2 linked regions of the Rhodovastum atsumiense genome follow. The protein of the gene in region 1 interacts with the protein of each later gene in a pairwise test. Links are inferred from orthologs where the notes say so. Each region holds a gene or a part of one and is shown in the gene's direction. Other genes may lie near its edges.

The links.
Region 2: the proteins of NBY65_RS22720 (region 1) and NBY65_RS06880 interact in binary tests that used the Escherichia coli proteins (3 or more experiments, as listed by UniProt). The link is inferred for Rhodovastum atsumiense from one-to-one orthologs.

Annotation. Positions count from the first base shown.
Region 1 is NZ_OW485601.1:5,044,522-5,056,272, forward strand. Bases 981-3,919 are described here. They hold NBY65_RS22720 (helix-turn-helix domain-containing protein), read left to right. Parts: upstream 981-1,879; coding sequence 1,880-2,959; downstream 2,960-3,919. Other genes in these bases: ptsP (phosphoenolpyruvate--protein phosphotransferase), read left to right, coding at 981-1,653; ispG (flavodoxin-dependent (E)-4-hydroxy-3-methylbut-2-enyl-diphosphate synthase), read left to right, coding at 3,106-3,919. Outside these bases: more of ptsP, read left to right, coding at 1-980; more of ispG, read left to right, coding at 3,920-4,230; hisS (histidine--tRNA ligase), read left to right, coding at 4,234-5,472; prfA (peptide chain release factor 1), read left to right, coding at 5,469-6,524; prmC (peptide chain release factor N(5)-glutamine methyltransferase), read left to right, coding at 6,626-7,426; NBY65_RS22745 (DUF4167 domain-containing protein), read left to right, coding at 7,722-8,183; NBY65_RS22750 (NUDIX hydrolase), read right to left, coding at 8,244-9,062; NBY65_RS22755 (ABCB family ABC transporter ATP-binding protein/permease), read left to right, coding at 9,112-10,944; NBY65_RS22760 (spermidine synthase family protein), read left to right, coding at 11,039-11,710.
Region 2 is NZ_OW485601.1:1,536,598-1,548,321, reverse strand. Bases 3,078-5,989 are described here. They hold NBY65_RS06880 (rod shape-determining protein), read left to right. Parts: upstream 3,078-3,967; coding sequence 3,968-5,011; downstream 5,012-5,989. Other genes in these bases: mreC (rod shape-determining protein MreC), read left to right, coding at 5,196-5,989; NBY65_RS06885 (hypothetical protein), read right to left, coding at 3,567-3,782; NBY65_RS06890 (2-isopropylmalate synthase), read left to right, coding at 3,078-3,482. Outside these bases: ilvC (ketol-acid reductoisomerase), read left to right, coding at 1-538; NBY65_RS06895 (NAD(P)-dependent oxidoreductase), read right to left, coding at 656-1,654; more of NBY65_RS06890, read left to right, coding at 1,908-3,077; more of mreC, read left to right, coding at 5,990-6,059; NBY65_RS06870 (rod shape-determining protein MreD), read left to right, coding at 6,064-6,609; mrdA (penicillin-binding protein 2), read left to right, coding at 6,713-8,587; rod shape-determining protein RodA, read left to right, coding at 8,584-9,735; NBY65_RS06855 (ribonuclease activity regulator RraA), read right to left, coding at 9,763-10,467; NBY65_RS06850 (DUF4337 domain-containing protein), read left to right, coding at 10,651-11,226; NBY65_RS06845 (helix-turn-helix domain-containing protein), read right to left, coding at 11,279-11,724. UniProt on the Escherichia coli protein: Forms membrane-associated dynamic filaments that are essential for cell shape determination. Acts by regulating cell wall synthesis and cell elongation, and thus cell shape.

The DNA of each region.
Region 1 (11,751 bases):
CCGCGGCGGCTGCTGGCCGAGGACCCCGATGCCGAAATGACGCGACTCGCCCGCGCCGTCGACATCATGCGGCGCGGACTCGATGACCTGATCACCAACCGGCTCTCCGGCGGCTCCGGCCAGGCGACGCCGGAAGCGCGCGAGGTGCTGGAGGCATACCGGCTGGTCGCCGAGGATCCGGGCTGGCTCAAGCGCGTGAACGAGGCGATTCGCGGCGGGCTGTCGGCGGAAGCGGCGGTGCACCGGGTGGCGGGCGAGCTGCGCGACCGCATGCGGCGGATCTCCGACCCCTATCTGCGCGAGCGGCTGGCGGACCTGGAAGACATGGCCGGGCGGCTGCTGGCGGCGCTGGACGGCGGCGCGGTGCCGGCCTCGGTGCCGCCCGGGGCGATTCTGCTGGCACGCCGACTCGGGCCGGCGGAACTGCTCGACTGGCACGCGCGCGGCATCGGCGGCGCGGTGGTCGAGGAAGCCAGTCCTGCCGGCCATGCCGCCATCCTCGCCCGCGCGCTCGGCATCCCCACGGTGGGCGGGGTGCGCGGCATCATCGAGGCGGCCGAGGCCGGCGACGACGTGGTGGTTGATGCCGACGAGGGCGCCTCCGGCCAGGTGATCCTGCGTCCTGAACAGGACGTGCTGCAGGTCTACCAGCGCGCGCAGCAGGCGCGGCAGGAACGGCGCGCCGGCTGGGCGGCGCTGCGTGGCCAGCCCTCGGCCACGCGCGACGGCACCAAGGTCCAGTTGATGCTCAATGTCGGGCTGGCGCTGGAACTGGGCCAGCTCGATGCCACCGGCGCCGAGGGAATCGGCCTGTTCCGTACGGAAATCGCCATGCTGGCCCGCGGCGCCATCGCCGACGTGGCCGAGCAGGCGGCGGTCTATGGCCGGGTGCTGGACGCGGCGGCGGGGCGGCCGGTGGTGTTCCGCACGCTCGACCTTGGCGGCGACAAGCTGCTGCCGGGCACGCCGGTGCCGGAGGAGGAGAATCCGGCGATGGGCTGGCGCAGCCTGCGCATCGGGCTCGATCGTCCGGCGCTGCTGCGGCGGCAGTTGCGGGCGCTGCTGATGGCGGCGGCGGGGCGAAAACTGTCGGTGATGTTCCCGATGGTGGCGACCGTGGCCGAGTTCTGCACCGCGCGCGCCATCCTGGAAGCCGAGGTCGAGCGGGTGCGGCCGGTGCCGGAGTCGCTGAATATCGGCACCATGCTCGAAGTGCCGGCGCTGATGTGGCAGTTGCCGGAATTGCTCAAACATGCCGATTTCATCTCGGTCGGTACCAACGACCTGATGCAGTTCGTGTTCGCTGCCGATCGCTCCAGCCCCGCTTTGGCCGGGCGCTACGACATGCTGTCGCCGGCGATGCTGAACCTGCTCGCCGACCTCGCGGCGCAGGCGCGTGCGGCGGGGGTGCCGCTGTCGGTGTGCGGCGAGGCGGCGGCGCGGCCGCTGGAGGCGATGACGCTGGTGGGACTCGGCGTCACCTCGCTGTCGATGTCGGCCTCCTCCATCCTGCCGGTGAAGGCGACGCTGGCGGCGGTGGAACTGCCGGCGTTTCGCGAGCTGCTGACCTCGCTGCGCCGTACCGGGGGCGCGGAACCAAGCTTTCGCGAGCCGATCGCCGCCTGGGCGCGCGAGCACGACGTGCCCGTTTAGGGAGCGTTGTCAACAAACTTTCTGCGCGCAAAAAATACTTCAAACCCAAAGGCCTGGCGGATGGTTTTCACCTGTTCCGCGAGCTTTTCCGGTGTTGGATGTGTATCTTGGTTGGCAAGCCGCCTACAGCGGTTTACAAGCCGTCGCAGGAAACCGGATTGACCCCCGCTGACCGGGGGCTGGGCATCCATCCTTGAACACCGCAACTTCTTGGGATCGAGCCGCCGTGCTGCAGGTTCGCAGGTCCGCCGCCGCGCCGCGAGGGACCGCTGTTTCGCCACTCGAAGATCCGGGTGGGCCCGGTCACGTCCTCAGGGTCGGCGCCGACCTGCAGGCGGCGCGGGAACGTCTCGGCTGGGACCTCGAGGCCATCGGCGGCTATCTTCGCATCCGCCCGGCGGTGCTGCGGGCGATCGAGGAAGGGCGCCCCGCGGATCTGCCGGCCCTGGCCTATGTGATCGGCCATGTGCGCAGCTACGCGCAACTGCTCGGGCTCGACCCCGACGAAGTGGCACGGCGCTTCCGGGCCGAGGCGGCGGGCCTGGCACGACAGCCCGAGCTGAGCTTCCCGACCCCGGTGCCCGATCGCGGCGTGCCCGCGGGGGCGGTGGTGCTGCTGGGGGTGACGCTGGCGATCGGCGCCTATGTCGGCTGGTATCGCGTCTCCGGCAGCCAGCCGGGCGAGCCGCCGGTGCGGCAGGTGCCGGAACGGCTGGCGACGCTGGTGCAGCCGCCGCCCGCCCCGGTGCCGCTCGCGGCCGCCGTGCCCGCCGCGCCGGTGACCGCTGCGGGCCCTGCAACCGACCAGCCGATGGTGCTGCCGTTCCCCACGGCGGCGGGCCCCGGCCAGATGGCCTCCGTGACGCCGCCACCGGCCCTGACGCCCCTGCCGCCCAGTTCAGCTGCGGCGGCGATCCCGGCTACCGGCGTGTTCGGCCCACCGCTCGCCGCCGGCACCACTACCGCCGCGGCCCTGCCGCCGCTGCCGGAAGGGACCCGCATCGTGCTGCGGGCCAAGGCGGATGCCTGGCTGCAGGTGCGCGACCGCCAGCAGGGCCAGGTGCTGCTGAACCGCGTGCTGCGCGCCGGCGAGACCTGGCCGGTGCCGCCGCGCGAGCGCCTGGTGCTGACCACCGGCAATGCCGGCGGCACCGAGGTGCTGGTCGACGGACAGCTCACCGCCGCACTCGGCATCGACGGCGCAGTGCGGCGCGACCTGCCGCTCGATCCCGAGGCCATCCGCGAGGGCAGGCTGGCACCTTCCGTTACGGCGGCACGGGCTGCCCCTAAGCCGCCGGCGCAATAATATAAGAGAGTTAAGGCAAGGGCTCCGCCCTTGACCCGGCAGGGGCCACACGGCCCCTGCACCCCAGGTGCGCTGCGCGGCGTTTGCTTGGCGCCCGGCGCTCGGGCATGTTGCGTTGCCCGTCCGTCCACCCGGAGCTGTACCCCATGAGCTATCGCCCGTACCAGCAGATCGCCCGGCGCAAGTCGCGCCAGATCCATGTGGGCAGCGTACCCGTCGGCGGCGACGCGCCGATCAGCGTGCAGACCATGACCAACACGCTGACCAGCGACGCCGCGGCGACGATCGCCCAGATCCGCCGCGCCGAGGCGGCCGGGGTGGACATCGTCCGCGTCTCCTGCCCTGACGAGGAGAGCACCGCCGCCCTGAAGAAGATCGTGCGCGAGGCCCGCGTGCCGATCGTCGCCGACATCCATTTCCATTATCGCCGCGCCATCGAGGCGGCGGAGGCCGGGGCGGCCTGCCTGCGCATCAATCCCGGCAACATCGGCAGCGCCGAACGGGTGCGCGAGGTGATCAAGGCGGCGCGCGACCACGGCTGCTCCATGCGCATCGGCGTCAATGCCGGCAGCCTGGAAAAGCACCTGCTGGAGAAATACGGTGAGCCCAACCCGGACGCGCTGGTGGAAAGCGCGCTGGAACACGCGAAGATCCTGCAGGACCACGACTTCCACGAATTCAAGATCAGCGTGAAGGCGTCCGACGTCTTCCTTGCCGTTGCCGCCTACAAGCAACTCGCCGAAGCCTGCGACCATCCGTTGCACATCGGCATCACCGAGGCCGGCGGACGCCGCACCGGCACGGTCAAGAGCGCCATGGGCCTGGGCGCGCTGCTCTGGGCGGGCGTGGGCGACACCATGCGCGTCTCGCTCTCGGCCGAGCCCGAGGAAGAAGTGCTGGTCGGCTGGGAGATCCTCAAGGGCCTGGGCCTGCGCCATCGCGGCGTGAAGATCGTCTCCTGCCCATCCTGCGCGCGGCAGGGCTACAACGTCATCGAGACGGTGGCGAAGCTGGAAGAGCGGCTGGCACATATCGAGACGCCGCTGACCCTCTCCATCATCGGCTGCGTGGTCAACGGCCCGGGCGAGGCGCTGATGACCGATATCGGCGTCACCGGCGGCGGCGGCGGGCGGCACATGGTGTACATGGCCGGCAAGACCGACCATCATGTCGACAGCGCTTCCATGGTCGACCACATCGTCGACCTCGTGGAGCAGAAGGCCGCGGCGATCCGGGCCGGCGAGGTCATCCCGAACCAGGCGGCGGAGTGACGATTGAGCGAGCAACTGCAGCCGGCCCGCGGCACCAGGGACCTGATCGGCGAGGACCATCGCCGGCACCAGCACGTCATCGACACGGCGCGGCGCGTCGCGGCCCGCTACGGGCTCGAGGAATGGGCCACCCCCATCTTCGAGGATACCCGCGTGTTCGCTCGCAGCCTCGGCGACACGTCCGACGTGGTGATGAAGGAGATGTATTCCTTCACCGATCGCGGCGGCGATTCGCTGACGCTGCGGCCGGAGATGACGGCGGGGGTATGCCGGGCGCTGGTCACGAACGGCCTGACCCAGTCGCTGCCGCAGAAAGTGTTCTACGCCGGGCCGATGTTCCGCTACGAGCGGCCGCAGAAGGGGCGCTACCGGCAGTTCCACCAGATCGGCGCCGAGCTGCTCGGCACCGCCGAGCCGCTGGCCGATGCCGAGGTGATCGCCTGCGGCTGGGACATCCTGCGCGAACTCGGCCTTGCCGCCGACGTGGTGCTGGAGCTGAACACGCTCGGCGACCGCCCCAGCCGCGAGGCGTGGCGGACGGCGCTGGTCGAGTACTTCACCGCGCATCGCGACAAGCTGTCCGAGGACAGCCTGACACGGCTGGAGCGCAACCCGCTGCGCATCCTCGATTCCAAGGATGACGGCGACCGCCGCGTCGTCGCCGGCGCGCCGCTGATCGAAGGCTACCTGACGCCGGAGGCCGCCACGTTCTACCAGCGGCTGAAGGACTACCTGACCCGGTTCGGCGTGCCCTTCGTCGACAATCCGCGCATCGTGCGCGGGCTCGATTATTACGGTCATACCGCCTTCGAGTTCGTCACCTCCCGGTTGGGGGCGCAGGGCACGGTGATGGCCGGCGGGCGCTATGACGGGCTGGTGGCGGAGATGGGCGGGCCTGCGACGCCGGCCGTCGGCTGGGCCGCCGGGGTGGAGCGGCTGTCCATGCTGCTGACCGAGGCGCCGCCCGCGCCGCGCCCGGTCGCGGTGGTGCCGGTGGGCGAGGTCGCCGAGGCCGCCGCGCTGGATGTGCTGCAGGCGCTGCGCCAGGGCGGCATCCGCGCCGAGATGGCCTATCGCGGCAACCTCAAGAAGCGGATGGAGCGGGCCAACCGCATCGGCGCCCGCGCCGCGGTGATCCTGGGCGAGGCCGAGGTGGCGCGTGGCGTGGCCCAGGTGAAGGACCTGGCCACTGGCGCGCAGGCCGAGGTGCCGGTCGCGGACCTGCCCGCAAGGCTGCGATGAGCTTTTCGTTCAAGCTCGACCGCATCCTCGACCGTGCCGCCGAGCTGCGCGCCATGCTGTCCGAGGGCCTGGGCGGCGAGGCTTTCGTCAAGGCCAGCCGGGAACTGGCCGAGATCGAGCCGGTGGTGGAGCGCATCGACGAGCTGCGCGCTGCCGAGCACCAGGCCCACGATGCCGAGGCGTTGCTGGCCGATCCGGAGATGCGGGAACTGGCCGAAGCCGAGCTGTTCGAGCTGAAGGGCCGCATCCCGGCGCTGCAGCACGCGCTGCGGCTGGCGCTGCTGCCGAAGGACGAGGCCGACGAGCGCCCCGCCATCCTGGAAATTCGTCCCGCCGCCGGCGGCGACGAGGCCGGGCTGTTCGCCGCCGAGCTGTTCGACATGTACCGCAAGTATGCGGTGCTGCGCGGCTGGCGCTTCGAGGTGCTGGAATACGACGAATCGGAGCTGGGCGGGCTGAAGGGTGCCTCGGCCGAGATCACCGGCCAGGGCGTGTTCGCGCGGATGAAATACGAATCCGGTGTGCACCGGGTGCAGCGTGTGCCTGCGACCGAGAGCCAGGGCCGCATCCATACCTCGACCGTGACGGTGGCGGTGCTGCCGGAGGCCGAGGAGGTCGATGTCCAGATCGACGAGGGTGAGCTGCGCATCGACGTGTACCGCGCCTCCGGTGCCGGCGGCCAGCACGTCAACAAGACCGAGAGTGCTGTGCGCATCACCCACCTGCCCACCGGCATCGTGGTGGCGATGCAGGAGGAGAAAAGCCAGCACAAGAACCGCGCCAAGGCGATGAAGATCCTGCGGGCCCGGCTGTACGAGCAGCAACGCGCCCAGGCGCACGCCTCCCGCGCGGCCGATCGCCGGTCCCAGGTGGGCACCGGCGACCGCAGCGAGCGGATCCGCACCTATAATTTCCCGCAGGGGCGGGTGTCCGACCACCGCATCGAGAAGACGCTCTACAAGATCGACCGGATCATGCAGGGCGAGTTGGACGAGTTCATCGACGCGTTGATCGCCGAGGATCAGGCCGCTCGCCTGGCCGCGGAAGAATAATGGGATCCAAGGGCCTTTGGCCCTTGGTGGAGGTGCAGGAGGCAAAGCCTCCTGCCAGGGTCCGGGGCAGCGCCCCGGCACTGTGTCGGGGCCTGGATCCCATGACAAAAGAAGATCTTCTCCGCGAAGCAACCACCCTTCTACGCGATGCCGGCATCGACGAGCCCCGGCGGGAGGCGCGGCTGCTCTACGAGCACGCCGCCGGTGACCCGACGGCGTTTCACGTCGCGGTGGCGCGCCGGGCGGCGCGCGAGCCGATGGCGCTGATCACCGGGCGGCAGGGGTTCTGGACGCTTGATCTCGCGGTGTCGCGGGCCACGCTGATCCCGCGCCCCGACACCGAGACGCTGATCGAGGCTGCCCTGGCTGCCCGGCCGGACCGTGCGGCGGTGCGGCGGATCCTTGATCTCGGCACCGGCACCGGTTGCCTGCTGCTCGCCGCCCTGGCGGAATTCCCGCTGGCCTTCGGCGTAGGCGTGGACCTGGTGCCGGAGGCGGCCGCGCTGGCCGCGGCCAACGCGCGTGCCAATGGGCTGGCCGGGCGGGCGGCCTTCCTGGCGGGGGACTGGGCGGCGGCGCTGTCCGGCCGTTTCGACCTGGTGCTGTCCAACCCGCCTTATATCGAATCGGATGCGATCCCCGGCCTGATGCCGGAGGTCGCCGCCTTCGAGCCGCGCAGCGCGCTGGACGGTGGCGCAGACGGGATGGCGGCCTATCGCTTTCTTGTGAAACGACTTCCCCGGCTGTTGGCGCCTGGCGGGGTGGCGGTGCTGGAACTGGGGGCGGGGCAGGCCGCTGGCGTGGCCGCGCTGGCGCGGGCGGCGGGGCTTGACGATCCTGTTTTGCGTGCCGATCTGGCCGGTATTGCGCGTGCTGCGGTTCTGACCCTTGGCCATGACTGAAAAATCGTTTGGCAGGGGCGGGAGAGGCCGCTAGCGTGTGCGCGTGCGGCAAGGGTCGCCCGGGGCTGTTTCCGGGGATCAGGTCTGTATGCCCCGGCAATGGCCCCTTGGGGTAATTGCCCGTGTCGGGCCGGGTGCCGCGCAGAAGCCATCGGTAAGGAGCGACCCGGAAACGGGTTGAAGCGCGGCCGGCGCGAGGAGTGTCGCGACTGGCCAGCGACCGGGCCGGACCCGCATCGCCTACGGGGGCGCCGCGGGGTCCGGTGTTCGAACAGGAAAGCGCTTTGGCAAACGCATGAACATGAAACGTATGCGCGGACGCAACCATCGTGGGGGCGGCAGCGGCGGAGGCGGTGGCGGTGGTGGCGGCATGCGCCACCAGGGGGGCGGCGGTGGCGGGATTCCCCTCAATCGCAACCATGTGTTCGACAGCAGCGGACCGGATGTCCGTATCCGTGGCACTGCCCAGCAACTGTTCGAGAAATACCTTCAGCTCGGCCGGGATGCGACCGGCAGCGGCGACCGGGTGATGGCGGAAGGCTATTTCCAGCACGCCGAGCACTATTTCCGCATCCTGAACGCGATCAACCAGGCGGCGCAGCAGAACCAGCAGCAGAATGGCCAGCAGGGCCGTCGGCCGCAGATGCAGGAGCCAGGCGAGAGCGAAGGCGAGGACGGGGAGTCGATGCCCGGCACCGGCGACCAGCCTTCCGACAGCCGCGAGATCCCGATCGCCGCGGCGGCGCCGGAAGGCTGAGCCCGGCCGGCCGGCGGGATGCCGGCCCCCCTTATCGCCGGGAAGGGGGGCGGGCAGGGGTCAGAGCAGGTCCAGGCGGCGGAACAGGTCGATCAGCACCAGGTTCACGTTGAACTTGAAGTCGTCGCTGTCGCGCACCCGCTCCAGCACGCGTTGCACCGGCCAGAGCTCGAAGCTCTCAACCTCGCCATCGGCGGCGGTGGGGTGGAATTCCTCGGGCAAGTACAGGTCGTAGCAGACCAGGATGTCGCGCCGCAGCCCTTCCGGGCGGTCCATGGCGTAGGTCAGGGTGCTGCGCTCGATCGCGTTGGCGGCGAGGGCGGCAGGCACGGCGGCTTCCTCGGCGGCTTCCTTCACCACCGTTTCCGCCGGGGTCATCCCGGCGGGAACGCCGCCGGCGACCAGGTGGTCGAGCTTGCCCGGATCGAGCGCCTTGTCGGCGGCGCGGCGGGCGATCCAGAGATGCAGGCCATCCGGGCGCGTGACCAGGCCGTTCACGTGCACCCCCAACGCCAGCAGGCCGAACAGCGGCAGGCCGCCGCGGTCGACCGTGGTCAGCACCGGGCCACCCGGCTCGGCGCGCACGTCGAAGGCCTCGCCGCGCCAGCGGGTGAAGCCGGCCTCGGCGAGGGCGCGGCCGATCGCCGGCAGCTCGGCGGCGGCATCGGCGGCCAGGGTGACGCCGGCGGGGCCAGCTGAGACGGAGGTGAAATCGGCGAGCGCGCGCGCCACCTCGGGGCGGACCCATCCGACCGGCAGGTCGCCGATCGCGAAGGGAAGGCGCCCGCCGGGCAGGCGGGCGTTGTTGCAGGCATCGACATGCCGGGCAAATCGCGGATCCATGCCGGCCGCATAGCGGAGTTCCGCCAGGGCTGCCACCGCAGCCTTCCCATGCCAGGGAACGCATGCCACATCCCTGGCCATGAGGATGCATCTTTCGGCCCTGCCGGCGCAGCCGGATTTCGCGGGCGCGCGCGTGCCCGAGCGCTCCACCCTCGCCACCATCCGTTCGCTGCTGCCGTATCTCTGGCCGAAGGAGAGTCCCGGCACGCGGCTGCGCGTGGCGATCGCGGTGTCGTTCCTGTTCGGTGCCAAGGTGGCGCTGGTGCTGGTGCCGATCGTCTATGCGCGTGCGGTGGATGCGCTGGCGCCGACGCAGGGGGCGATGCTGGCCGTGCCGGTGGCGCTGGTCGTCGGCTACGGGCTGCTGCGCGTCGCTGCCGCGGGCTTCGGGGAGATGCGCGACGCCATCTTCGCCGCGGTGCAGCAGCGCACGGTGCGGCGGGTGGCCCTGGAGACTTTCCGCCACCTGCACCAGTTGTCGCTGCGCTTTCACCTCGACCGCCAGACCGGCGGGCTGTCGCGGGCGATCGACCGCGGCACCAGCGGCATCGAGGCGGTGTTGCGGCTGGCGGTGTTCAACGTGGTGCCGACGCTGGTGGAGGTGGGGTTGGTCACCGCCATCCTCTGGCACCTGTTCGACTGGCGCTACGCGCTGCTGACGCTGGTGGCGGTCGCCTGCTATCTGTCCTTCACCTTCGTCGTCACCAACTGGCGGGTGCGCATCCGCCGGACGATGAACGAGAACGACAGCGACGCCAAGACGCGGGCGGTCGACAGCCTGCTGAACTTCGAGACGGTCAAGTATTTCGGCAACGAGGCGCACGAGGCCCGTCGTTTCGACGAATCGCTGGTCCGCTACGAGCGCGCGGCGGTGAAGAGCCAGGTGACGCTGAACCTGTTGAACCTGGGGCAGGCGGCGATCATCTCGGCGACGCTGGCGGTGGTGATGCTGATGGCGGCGCAGGAAGTGGTGGCGGGCACGCTGACGGTCGGACGTTTCGTGCTGGTCAACACCTATCTGATGCAACTGTACCAGCCGCTCAACATGCTCGGCTTTGTCTACCGCGAGATCCGGCAGGGCCTGACCGACATGGAGCAGATGTTCCGGCTGATGCGGGTGCCCGCGGAGGTCGCCGACCGCCCGGGCGCGCCGGCGCTGCAGGCGCGGGGCGGGGAGGTGGTGTTCGAGGAGGTGCAGTTCGGCTATCGCCCGGACCGCGGCATCCTCAAGGGCGTCTCGTTCCGGGTGCCGGCGGGGGGACGCCTGGCGATCGTCGGGCCAACGGGGGCCGGCAAATCGACCATCAGCCGGCTGTTGTTCCGCTTCTATGACGTGACCGGCGGGCGGGTGCTGGTCGATGGCCAGGACGTGCGGGAGGTGACGCAGGAGAGCCTGCGCGCGGCCATTGGCGTGGTGCCGCAGGACACTGTGCTGTTCAACGACACGATCCGCTACAACATCGCCTATGGCCGGCCGGGCGCGACCCAGGCCGAGATCGAGGCGGCGGCGCGGCTGGCGCAGGTGCATGATTTCGTCCTGCGTTTGCCGGACGGCTACGACACCAGGGTGGGCGAGCGCGGCTTGAAGCTGTCGGGTGGCGAGAAGCAGCGGGTTGCCATTGCCCGCACCATCCTGAAGGACCCGCGCATCCTGATCCTGGACGAGGCGACCAGTGCGCTTGATACGCACACCGAACAGGAGATCCAGACGGCCTTGCGGGCGGTGTCGCGGGATCGCACGACGCTGACGATCGCGCACCGGCTGTCCACGGTCGTGGATGCCGACCAGATCCTGGTGCTGGTGGATGGTGGCGTGGCCGAGCGTGGCACGCATGCGGAGTTGCTCGCGCTCGGCGGGGTCTATGCGAGGATGTGGGCCTTGCAGGCCGAGCAGCACGAGGCGGTGGAAGCGGTATAGGTGATGGGATCCAAGGGCTTCGCCCTTGGTGGAGGTCCAGGAGGCAAGGCCTCCTGGCGGGGGTGGGGCAGCGCCCCGCACGGGTGGGGCCGGCATGGAAGAATGGATCGAGCTTGCAGCCGCGGGTAGCCCCGAGGCCCGGATCGTGCTGCGCCGGCGTGGCGGCACGTATGAGATTCGTTTCAATGGCTGGGAGCTGATGTCCAGCCGCGCCCATCATTCCGAAGAGGTGATGGCGCGCCGGGCCTGCGCGGCGTTGCCTGGTCCGGCGCCGCGTGTGTTGATCGGTGGCCTGGGCATGGGCTTCATGGTGCGGGCTGCCCTGGACGTCCTGCCGCCCTCGGCGAGGGTCGAGGTGGCGGAGATTTTCCCCGAGGTGCTCGCCTGGAACCGTGGCCCGCTGGCGGGTTTGGCCGGCCGTCCGCTCGAGGACCCGCGGGTATGCGTGCGCTGCGAGGACGTGTCGGCGCTGTTACGGGCCCCTGGTCCCGGCTGGGATGCGGTGCTGCTTGATGTCGACAACGGTCCGGGTGCGCTGACGCTGGAGGACAATGGCTCGCTCTATGGCACGACGGGGCTGCGGCTGATCCGGGCTGCGCTGCTGCCGGGCGGGTGCCTGGCGGTCTGGTCGGCCGACCGCTCGACGGCGTTCGAGGCGGCGTTGCGGGAGGTCGGGCTTGGCTGGCAGTGCCAGGAGGTGACGGCGCGGGGGGATCCGGGTGACCCGCGCCACGCGCTTTATTTCGCATACGTTCCAAATCGCTGACTTCCCGTGCGGCATCCCATGATGCCGCCGGGGATCGACCC
Region 2 (11,724 bases), 3.5 Mb from region 1 along the record:
GCTGGAGATCGCCCTCTCCTACGCCTCGGCGATCGGCGGCGGCCGCGCCGGCATCATCGAGACCACCTTCAAGGAAGAATGCGAAACCGACCTGTTCGGCGAGCAGGCAGTGCTCTGCGGCGGCCTGGTCGAACTGATCCGCGCCGGCTTCGAGACCCTGGTCGAAGCAGGCTACGCGCCGGAAATGGCGTATTTCGAGTGCCTGCACGAAGTGAAGCTGATCGTCGACCTCATCTACGAGGGCGGCATCGCCAACATGAACTACTCGGTGTCCAACACCGCCGAATACGGTGAATACGTCACCGGGCCGCGCATCATCACCGCCGAGACCAAGGCCGAGATGAAGCGCGTGCTGACCGATATCCAGACCGGCCGCTTCACCCGCGACTGGATGCTGGAGAACAAGGTGAACCAGGCCAACTTCAAGGCCATGCGCCGCCGCAACGCCGAACACCCGATCGAGCAGGTCGGCGAGAAGCTGCGCGGGATGATGCCCTGGATCGCCAAGAACAAGCTGGTGGACAAGAGCCGGAACTAAAAAGAAGAAAAAAGAAAGGTCCAGGGCTCTGCCCTGGACCCGGCGTCGTGCGCAGGCACGCATTCGCGTGACGGCCACAAGGCCCCTGCACCCCAGTCTCGCTGCGCGGCGGGGGGGTTAGCCTACGCCTTCGGGGTGGCCCAGGACTTCGGGGTTCACCGTGTAGCCTGGGTCGAGGCGGCCATCGATGAAATCGAGCAGGTTCATCACCGCCCGGTGCGACATCTTGGCATAGCACTCGAGCGGGGCGGCGGCGTTGTGCGGGCTCAGCACCACGTTCGGCAGCTTCAGCAACGGATTGTCGGCCATCGGCGGCTCGCGCACCAGCACGTCGATGCCGGCGGCTTCGATGATGCCGCCCGCGAGCGCCCCGGCCAGCGCCGCTTCGTCCACCAGCCCGCCGCGCGCGGTGTTGATCAGCCAGGCGGTGGCCTTCATGCGCTCGAGGAAATCGGCGTTGACCATGCCCCGCGTGGTGCAGTCCAGCGGCGCGTGCAGGGTGACGATGTCGGCCTCCGGCAGCGCCGCCCACAGATCCGGGGCGGGGATGTAGCCGTCGGCGGCGATCCGGGGGGTGGGGAAGGCGGGGTCGGTGACCATCACCTGCATGCCGAAGGCGGCACAGAGCCGGGCCACCCGGGTGCCGATCCGGCCATAGCCCACCACCAGCACCCGCTTGCCCGCCAGTTCGTGCATCCGCCGCCCGGTCTGGATCATCCAGGTCCCGGCTCGCACGGAATTGTCGTACTCGACGGCCCGGCGGGCGAGCATCAGCATCAGCATCAGCGTGTGCTCGGCCACCGAAAGGTCATTGGCGCCGTTGGCGACGCTGACCAGCACGCCGCGCTTGCTGCAGGCCGGGATGTCGATGGCGTCGAAGCCGACCCCGAAGCGGCTGATCACCCGCAGCCGCTGGGCGGTGGCCAGCAGGTCCTCGTGGACCCGTTCCAGCCCCACCATGATGCCGAAGGCGTCGCGGATATGCGCGGCCAGTTCCTTCTGCAGGGGAGGGCCGCGGAATTCATGGGTCAGGACGGTCACCGAGACGTCCTCGCGCGCCTCCAGCAGGGCCATCGCCTCGGGATGCAAGGCGCGGCAAAACACCAGCTTGTGCATGGACGAAGATCCCCTCACGTCATCGGCGGATGCTTGCATCATCCGGGCGCCGCCGCTACGGTGATCCCATGTTTCACCCCGCAGGCATCGTTGGCCGTTCCGCTCGCGCATCCGCGCGCGGCCTGCTGCGTCTGCCGCTCGGCCTGCTCCTCCTTCGACTTAGCCGCCCCTGGGCGTGACGTCCGGCCGCGTGCCGGTCACAGCTCAGGGGAACCCCTGAGGCTAGGTTCGATCATTCTCGAGGAGCACCGACATGTCCTTTACCCATCCCAATTTCGGCACGCTGGACGACAGCCGGATCATCATCTTCGACACCACGCTGCGTGACGGCGAGCAGTCGCCGGGCTTCTCCATGAACCTGCAGGAGAAGCTGCGCATGGCCGAGGCGCTGGCCGAACTGGGCGTGGACGTGATCGAGGCCGGCTTCCCGATCGCCTCCCCCGGTGACTTCGAAAGCGTCCAGTCGATCGCCAAGGCCATCAAGGGGCCGGTGATCTGCGGCCTGGCCCGCTCGGGCCGCGCCGACATCACCCGGGCCGGCGAGGCGATAGCGCCGGCCGAGCGCAAGCGCATCCACACCTTCATCAGCACCAGCCCGCTGCACATGAAGTACAAGCTGCGGATGGAGCCGGAGGCGGTGCTGCAGGCGATCCACGACAGCGTCACCCTGGCCCGGCAGTACACCGACGATGTGGAGTGGTCGGCCGAGGACGGCAGCCGCACCGAGCCGGATTTCCTGTGCCGCGCCACCGAGACCGCCATCCGGGCCGGGGCCACCACCATCAACATCCCGGACACGGTCGGCTACGCCCTGCCCGAGGACATGGCGCGCATCTTCAGCATGCTGCGCGAGCGCGTGCCCGGCGCCGACCGGGTGATCTTCTCCGCCCACAACCACAATGACCTGGGGCTGGCGGTCGCCAACACGGTGGCCTCGATCCGTGCCGGGGCGCGGCAGGTCGAGTGCACCATCAACGGCATCGGCGAGCGGGCCGGCAATGCGGCGCTGGAAGAGATCGTGATGGCGCTGCGCACCCGCCATGACGCGGTGCTGGCCCGGCCGCAGGTGGCGAGCGAGAAGATCCTGAAGACCTCGCGCCTGCTGTCGGCCATCACCGGCTTCGACGTCCAGCCCAACAAGGCGATCGTCGGTCGCAATGCGTTCGCCCACGAAAGCGGCATCCACCAGGATGGCATGCTGAAGAACGCCGCCACCTACGAGATCATGACCCCGGAGAGTGTCGGCTGGACCAAGTCCAACCTGGTCATGGGCAAGCATTCCGGCCGTGCCGCCTTCCGCGACAAGCTGCGGTCCCTGGGCTATGGCGAGATCGGCGACAACCAGTTGAACGACGCTTTCCGCCGGTTCAAGGAGCTGGCCGACCGCAAGAAGGTGGTCTACGACGACGACATTGCCGCCCTGGTCGAGGACGAGGTGATGCGCGAGCACGACCGCATCCGCTTCGTTTCGCTGGATGTGCGCACCGGCAGCAAGGCCAAGCCCAGCGCCGAGCTGGAGCTGGAAATCGACGGTGTGGTGCACAGTGGCAAGGAGACCGGCGACGGACCGGTGGACGCCACCTTCAACGCGATTCGTTCCTTGTTCGCGCATGATGCCACGCTGCGCCTGTTCTCGGTCGGTGCCATCACCGAGGGCACTGACGCGCAGGCGCGGGTCACGGTGCGTCTGGAGGAAGAAGGCAAGATGGTGGACGGCCAGGGTGCCGACACCGACACCATCGTCGCCGCCGCCCGGGCCTATGTGCATGCGCTCAACAAGCTGCTGGTCAAGCGCACGCGGACTGAGCCCGAAGCCCTGAGCGCCTGAGTTTTGGGGTCCAGGGGCCTGATGGCCCCTGGTGGAGGTCCAGGAGGCGAAGCCTCCTGGCGAGGGCGGGGCAGCGCCCCGCGCTTACGGTGCCGTCAGCGCCCCGCCCAGTGCTCCGACCCCGCCGCCGATCAATGCCCCGGTCCCGGCATTGTGTCCTGTTAGCGCCGCCGCCCCGGCCCCCGCGCCCGCGCCGAGTGCCCCGCCGGTAACGCCCCGCGTCAGTGGGCTGCTGCCGCAGCCGGCGAGTGCGAGCCCGAACCCTGCCAGCAGGGTGGCCGTGAGGAATGCTTTCGTCATGGCTGCCTTTCCTTCAGCGGTGTCGTCATTTTCCCCGAAACGCACGGAAACGGGCAAAGTCGTGTCATGGCCACGGCCAGGGCATGGCGGTTTGCTCGCAAACGCGCGAGCATGACCCTTGCCCCCGAGGGATTGCGCCGCTAAGCCCTTCGCCTTCCACGCCCCCTGAGAAGGTTCTTCCCGAGATGTTCTCCCGGTTGCTCGGCTTCATGTCAGCCGACATGGCCATCGACCTCGGCACCGCGAACACGCTGGTGTACGTCAAGGGGCGCGGCATTGTGCTGAACGAGCCCAGCGTGGTGGCGATCGCCGATGTCCGCGGCAAGAAGCAGGTGCTCGCGGTCGGCGAGGAGGCCAAGCAGATGCTCGGCCGCACCCCCGGCAACATCCAGGCCATCCGGCCGCTGCGGGACGGCGTCATCGCCGATTTCGAGGTGGCCGAGGAGATGATCAAGCACTTCATCAACAAGGTGCATAATCGTCGCGGCTTCGCGTCCCCGCTGATCATCGTCTGCGTCCCCTCCGGGTCCACTGCGGTGGAACGCCGCGCCATCCAGGAAAGTGCGGAGAGCGCCGGCGCGCGCCGGGTGTTCCTGATCGAGGAGCCGATGGCGGCGGCGATCGGGGCCGGGCTGCCGGTCACCGAGCCCTCGGGCAGCATGATCGTGGACATCGGCGGCGGCACCACGGAAGTGGCGGTGATCTCGCTTGGCGGCATCGTCTATTCCCGCAGCGTGCGGGTCGGTGGCGACAAGATGGACGAGGCGATCATCAACTACATCCGCCGCAACCATAACCTGCTGATCGGCGAGAGCACCGCCGAGCGGATCAAGATCGACATCGGCGCCGCCTCCCTGCCGTACGAGGACGAGGAAGGCCCGTACCGCGAGGTGCGCGGCCGCGACCTGATGAACGGCGTGCCGCGCGAGGTGGTGGTCAGCCAGCATGCGATCGCCGAGAGCATGGCCGAGCCGGTCAACCAGATCGTCGAGGCGGTGAAGGTGGCGCTGGAGAACACCCCGCCCGAGCTGGCCGCCGACATCGTCGACAAGGGCATCGTGCTGACCGGTGGCGGCGCCCTGCTCAACCGGCTGGACCAGGTGCTGCGCGACTCTACCGGCCTGCCGGTGATGGTGGCCGAGAACCCGCTGCAATGCGTCGCCCTCGGCACCGGCCGCGCGCTCGAGGAAACCAAGCGCCTGCGCAACGTCCTGACGTCGATGTACTGATCGCACCGCCCGTCGCACGCATCCGGGCGGCGATGCCGCTCTCTCCGGGGAGAGGCCGGCCGCCGGTGGTGCCTGCACGGGAATGGTTGACAGTCTCCACTGGTCCTTCATGCATGGGTGGCATCCGGTGTGGCTCCTGCCCTAGTTTGGGGCCGGTCACCGTGGAAGCTGGCAGGATGCAGCCTTGATCCGGCTCTCGATCCCCGTGCGGCAGGCGCTTTCGAAGCTGACCCTGCCGGTGCTGATCGCGGCGGCGTTCGGCCTGATGCTGCTGGGCAAAGCGGATACCGTGATGGCCGAGCGCCTGCGCACGATGCTGGCCGACGCGCTGGTGCCGATCTGGGGCGTGCTGGCCGAGCCGGTCAGCCGCGTGCGTGACGCCGCCGAGGACGCACGGCACCTGCTGACCCTGGTGCGCGATAACGCCCGGTTGCGCGAGGAAAACGAACAACTGCGCAAATGGCAGGCGATCGCGCTGGCCCTGGACGCCGAGAACGCGACGCTGAAGGCCAACCTGCACTGGATCCCCGATCCCGCGCCCAGTTTCGTCACCGCGCGCGTGGTGGCCGATGCTGGGGGGGTCTATGCCCGTGCGGTGCTGCTCTCGACCGGGCCGAAACATGGCATCACCAAGGGGCAAATCGCCCTGGATGACCGCGGCCTGGTCGGACGCGTCACCGAGGCCGGCACCCGCAGCGTCCGCGTACTGCTGATCACCGACATGAACAGCCGCGTCCCCGTGACCCTGGAAAGCAGCCGCAGCCGCGCCATGCTGGCCGGCACCAACGGCCCACGGCCCCGCCTGATGTACTGGCCCGAGAACACCCCCCCGGTGGAGGGCGAGCGCGTGGTCACCAGCGCCGAGGCCGGCGCCTTCCCCGCCGGCCTGCCGGTGGGCATCGTCCGCCTCAGCGCCCAGGGCGTGCCCGAAGTCGAGCCCGCGGCCCGGCTCGAGCGGCTGGAGATCGTGCGCCTGTTCGACTACGATCTGCATGGGGTACTGCCGCCCGAAGTGGTCGCCCCCCGCGCGGCCGAGCGAAAGCGCTGAAGCGATGGACCGCGAGCCTGGCATCCGCCCGCGCCAGAGTCTCGGCCGACGGCTCGACGTGGTGGCCCGCCGCAGCTTCCCGGTGGCGACAACCGCACTGCTGCTGCTGCTGACCGCAGGGCCACTCGAATTGCCCGCCCAGGCCCAGTTGCAATGCGCCATGGTGCTCGGCTGCGTGTTCTTCTGGTCGCTGTTCCGCCCCGCCTCGATGCCCCCTGCTTCGGTGTTCGCACTGGGATTGCTTGCCGACCTGCTTGGCTTCGCGCCGGTCGGTGTTTCCGTGCTGACCTTGCTGATCACCCATGGCATCGCCTTCCATTCCCGCCGGGTGCTGGCACGTCAGGGATTCCTGCTGGTGTGGATGGCCTTCCTGGGCATCGCCGCCGGTGCGGCTGCCTTGCAATGGGGACTTATCTCGCTGCTGACCTTCCGCCTGCTGCCGGTGGGGCCGGCCATCTTCCAGGCCATCCTGTCGGCCGGGCTGTACCCGCCCCTGGCGGTGCTGCTGACCCGGTCCCACGTTACCCTTGCGGAACCGGCGCGAGCGTGAACGTTTCCTTCCAAGGAAGGAAGGCCAGGGCGCTGCCCTGGACCTGCCAAGGGCCACAAGGCCCTTGGATCCCATTCTCGCTGCGCGGCACAACGAGGCGATCATGAGGCGCGAGGCACAGCGGACGGGAGTGTTTACCCGACGGGCCCTGCTGGTGGCGACGGGGCAGGTGGGGGTGCTGGGGCTGCTGGGGGCCAAGCTGTACCAGGTCCAGGTCGTCGAGGGCGCCCGCTACGCCACGCTCGCCGAAAGCAACCGGATCAGCGCACGCCTGGTGGCGGCCCCACGGGGACGGGTGCTGGACCGTTTCGGCGTCGTTGCGGCTGGCAACGAGCTGAACTGGCGGGCCTTGCTGGTGGCGGAGCAGACCGAGGACGTCTCCGCCACGCTCGACAATTTCTCCCGCATCGTGCCGCTGGCCGATCACGAACGGGCCCGCATCGAACGCGAGATGCGCCGGCACCGCCGCTTCGTGCCGATCTCGGTGCGCGAGTTCCTCTCCTGGGAAGAAATGGCGCGCATCGAGGTGAATGCGCCCGACCTGCCCGGCATCCTGGTCGATGTCGGCACCACGCGGATGTATCCGTTCGGCCCGACGCTTGCGCATGTCATCGGCTATGTCGCCCCGCCCAACGAGAACGATGTCGCCGATGATCCGATGCTGTCGCTGCCGGGCCTGCGCATCGGCCGCGCCGGCATCGAGAAATGGCACGACAAGCCCCTGCGCGGGCGGGCCGGGGCGGTGCAGCTCGAGGTCAACGCAGTCGGCCGGGTGATCCGCGAACTCGACCGGCAGGAAGGCGTGAAGGGCCAGGATATCGGCCTGAGCATCGATACCGAACTGCAGAAGGCGGTGCTGGAACGGCTCGGCGACGAGAGCGCCAGCGCCGTGGTGATGGATTGCCGCACCGGCGAGGTGCTGGCGATGGCGACCAATCCCTCGTTCGATCCGACCCTGTTCAATTCGGGCGTGTCGCAGGCGCAATGGGCGGAATGGACGCGCAATCGCCGGGCGCCGCTGATCAACAAGGCGGTCGCCGGCCTCTATGCGCCGGGCTCCACCTTCAAGATGGTGGTGGCGCTGGCGGGGCTGGAAGCGAAGGTGATCTCCCCCACCGACCGCATCAATTGCCCCGGGCACCTGGATCTCGGCGACACCCGCTTCCACTGCTGGCGCAAGGGCGGCCATGGGCTGCTCGACGTGCGCAGCGCGATCAAGCATTCCTGCGACGTCTTCTTCTACGAAGTGGCGCGGCGCGTCGGCATCGACCGCATCGCCGCGATGGCGAATCGTTTCGGCCTGGGCGTGAAGCTGCCGATCGAACTGCCGGGCGCGCGCCAGGGCCTGGTGCCGACCCGCGCCTGGCGCATCGGCCAGGGCCATCCGTGGAATCTCGGCGACACCATCGTGCATGGCATCGGCCAGGGGTTCCTGCAGCTGACGCCGCTGTCGCTCGCGGTGATGACCTCGCGCATCGCCACCGGCCGGGCGGTGCAGCCGCACCTGACCCGCAGCATCGGCGGCGTGCTGCAGGCCGGCGCGCGGCCCGAGGACTGGCCGCTGCTCGGCATCGCCGACCGTGACCTTGGGATCGTGCGCGACGGCATGTGGCAGGTGGTCAATGACGGCGGTGGCACCGCGACGGTGGCGCGGCTCGCGATCCCGGGCGTGCAGCTCGCCGGCAAGACCGGCTCGACGCAGGTGCGCCGGGTCTCACGCGAACAGCGCGAGAAGGGCTTCAAGTCGGAGACGCTCGCCTGGGAATTCCGGCCGCATGCGCTGTTCGTGGCCTATGCCCCGTATGACGCGCCGCGCTACGCGATGGCGATCGTGGTCGAGCACGGCAATGCCGGGGCCGCGGCGGCGGCGCCGGTGGCGCGCGACATCATGACCGTGGCGCTGACGCGCGACCCGCTGGGACGGCGCGATCCGTCGCAGCGCATGGCCGACATGCCCCCGAAGGAGCCGGGGCGGTGAGCGTGTTCGAGCGGCGGCTGATCCGCGAGACCTCGTTCGGACTGACCGGCAAGCTGTGGCGCATTCCCTGGCTCTATGTGCTGCTGCTCTGCACGCTCGCCGGGGTCGGCTATGTCGCGCTCTATTCGGCCGCGGGCGGATCGTCCGAGCCCTATGCCGCGAAGCACATCCTGCGCTTCGCCTTCGGGCTGGGGCTGATGCTGTCGATCGCGCTGGTGGATATCCGCTTCATCGCCCGGCTGTCCTGGCTCGCCTATGCCGGCGGCGTCCTGCTGCTGGTGCTGGTGCTGCACATGGGCCATGTCGGCAAGGGGGCGCAGCGCTGGATCGAGATCGGCGGGATGCAGTGGCAGCCCTCGGAACTGATGAAGATCGCGCTGGTGATGGCGCTGGCTTCCTGGTTCCACAAGGCATCCTGGGAACGGATGGGCAATCCGCTGTTCCTGATCCCGCCGGCGATCGCGCTGGCGGTGCCGGTGGTGCTGATCCTCAAGGAACCGAATCTCGGCACCGCGGTGATCACCGCCGTGGTCGGAGGGACGGTGTTCCTGGGGGCGGGGCTGCGCTGGTGGAAAGTGGGGCTGGGCGTGGCCGGCGTCGCGGCGGCCGCGCCGATCGCCTACAACCACCTGCACGACTACCAGCGCGCCCGCATCACCACCTTCCTCAATCCCGAGAACGATCCGCTCGGCGCCGGCTACAACATCATCCAGAGCAAGATCGCGCTCGGCTCGGGGGGGATGTGGGGAAAGGGCTACCTGCAGGGCACGCAGGGCCACCTGAACTTCCTGCCGGAGAAGCAGACCGACTTCATCTTCACCATGATCGCCGAGGAATTCGGGCTGGTGGGCGGGGTCGCGGTGCTGGTGCTGCTCGGGCTGATCATCCTGGGCGGGATGGCGATGGCGCTGCGTTGCCGCCACCAGTACGGGCGATTGGTGGCACTTGGCATCAGCATGAATTTCTTCATGTACGTGTTCGTGAACATCGCCATGGTGATGGGCGCGATCCCGGTGGGCGGGGTGCCGCTGCCGCTGGTCTCGCATGGCGGTTCGGCAATGATCACGGTGATGGCGGGATTCGGGCTGCTGCTGTCGGTGCACGTGCACCGCGACGTCGAATTCGGCGAGGGGCGGGACGAGGTGTAGCGTGCTGCCCGTCCCTCGCCATCCGCCTTATTGCGCTTTTGCCCAGGCGTCGTAGCGGGCGCGCGTCTCCGCATTCGGCGGATAGAGCCCCGGCAGCGGGACACCTTTTTCGACCTCGGACATGATCCAGCCTTCCAGCCGTTCCTGCTCGACCGCGGCCGCCACCACCTGATCGAGCAGCGCCTGCGGGATCACCACCGCGCCGTCCTGGTCCACTACCACCACGTCGTCGGGAAACACGGCGACCCCGCCACAGCCGATCGGTTGCTGCCAGTCGACGAAGGTCAGGCCGGCGACGGAAGGCGGGGCGGCGGCGCCGCGGCACCAGACCGGCAACCCTGTCCCGAGCACGCCCGCGACGTCGCGCACCACGCCGTCGGTGACCAGTGCTGCGATGCCGCGCTTGGCCATGCGCGCGCACAGGATGTCGCCGAAGATGCCGGCATCGGTGATGCCCATGGCATCCACCACGGCGATGCAGCCTGGCGGCATGGCCTCGATCGCGCCGCGGGTGGATTTCGGCGAGGACCATGATTCCGGCGTGGCCAGGTCTTCCCGCGCCGGGACGAAGCGCAGCGTGAAGGCGCGCCCGACCAGCCGGGGCTGGCCGGGCCGCAGCGGAGCCGGGCCGCGCATCCACACGTTGCGCAGCCCCTTCTTCAGCAGCACGGTGGTGAGGGTGGCGGTGGAGACACCGGCGAGCGCCGCTTCGGTCCTGGCATCCAGCGTCATGGCGGTTTCCTTCTGGGGCGAGTCACGTCAGCTTCGCCCAACCGACCGGAGCTGTCGAATGCGCATGGCGATGGGCACCCTGTCTGCGACGATGCCGGACTGGTCGCCTCGTTGCTTTCGCCCGATGCCGCGATTGCGCTACATCGCGCCGGCGGTCAGCGGAAACGGCGCGAAGGAGGAATGATGGACTCGACGGAATTGGCGAAGGACGGCATCGAGCATGCCCATGGCGGCGGGCATGCCCATGGCGACAGCGGCGCCCGCCGCGTGGCCGTGCTGATCGCGGTGCTCGCGGCCATGCTGGCGATCGCCGAGATGGGCGAGAAGGGCTCGCAGAATGCCTATCTGACGCATCACATCCAGGCCGCCGACAACTGGGCGTTCTTCCAGGCCAAGAACATCCGCGCCACGGTCCAGCGCGCGGCCGCCGAGGTCATGGACAGCCTGCCCAATGCCGATGACACCGTGCACAAGCGGGCCGAGGCGGCGCGCACGGAGGCGGCGCGGCTGCGGGATGATCCGGTGGCCGGTGACGGCAGCAAGCAGATCGCCGAGAAGGCAAAGGCCGAGGAGCATCAGCGCGAGGTTGCCTTCCACCGCTACCATCTGTTCGAGCTGGTGGTCGGGGCGCTGCAGATCGCGATCGTGCTGGCCTCGGTCTCGGTGGTCACGCGGGTGATGCCGCTGGCCTGGAGCGCCGGCGCCATCGGCGGCGTGGCCGGGCTGTTCGGCCTCGCGGTCGCCGCCGGGCTGGTTTAGCGGACCCGTCCTGTCCGTGGCTGCGGCGGAACGGCCCGCCGCAGCCACGGCATCAGGATTCGCATTCGGCGATGTCGGCGAGGCGCTCGCGGTCGAGCAGCTTCACCACGTTCGCCCCGGCCAGCTCGATCAGGTCCTCGCGCCGGAACATGCTGAAGGTGCGGCTGGTGGTCTCGATGGTCATGCCGAGATAGTCGGCGATGTCGAGGCGGCTCATCGGCAGGCGGATCATGTCGTCCTTGCCGGCCCGCCAGATCAGGAAGGTCGCCAGCCGCTCGCGTGAGGTCTTGCGGCCGAGCAGCAGGATATGCTGCTGCGCCGCGAGCAGTTCCGAGGACATGCATTCCAGCAGGGCCGGTTCCAGATCCGGGCAGCGGGCGAGGATGTCGCCGGAGGATGCCAGGCGAAACTGCTGCACCAGGACATCGTCCACGGCCTCGGCATCGGTGGCGTAGGAAGTGCCGGCGGAAAAGCCGATATAGGCGCCCGGATCGGCGA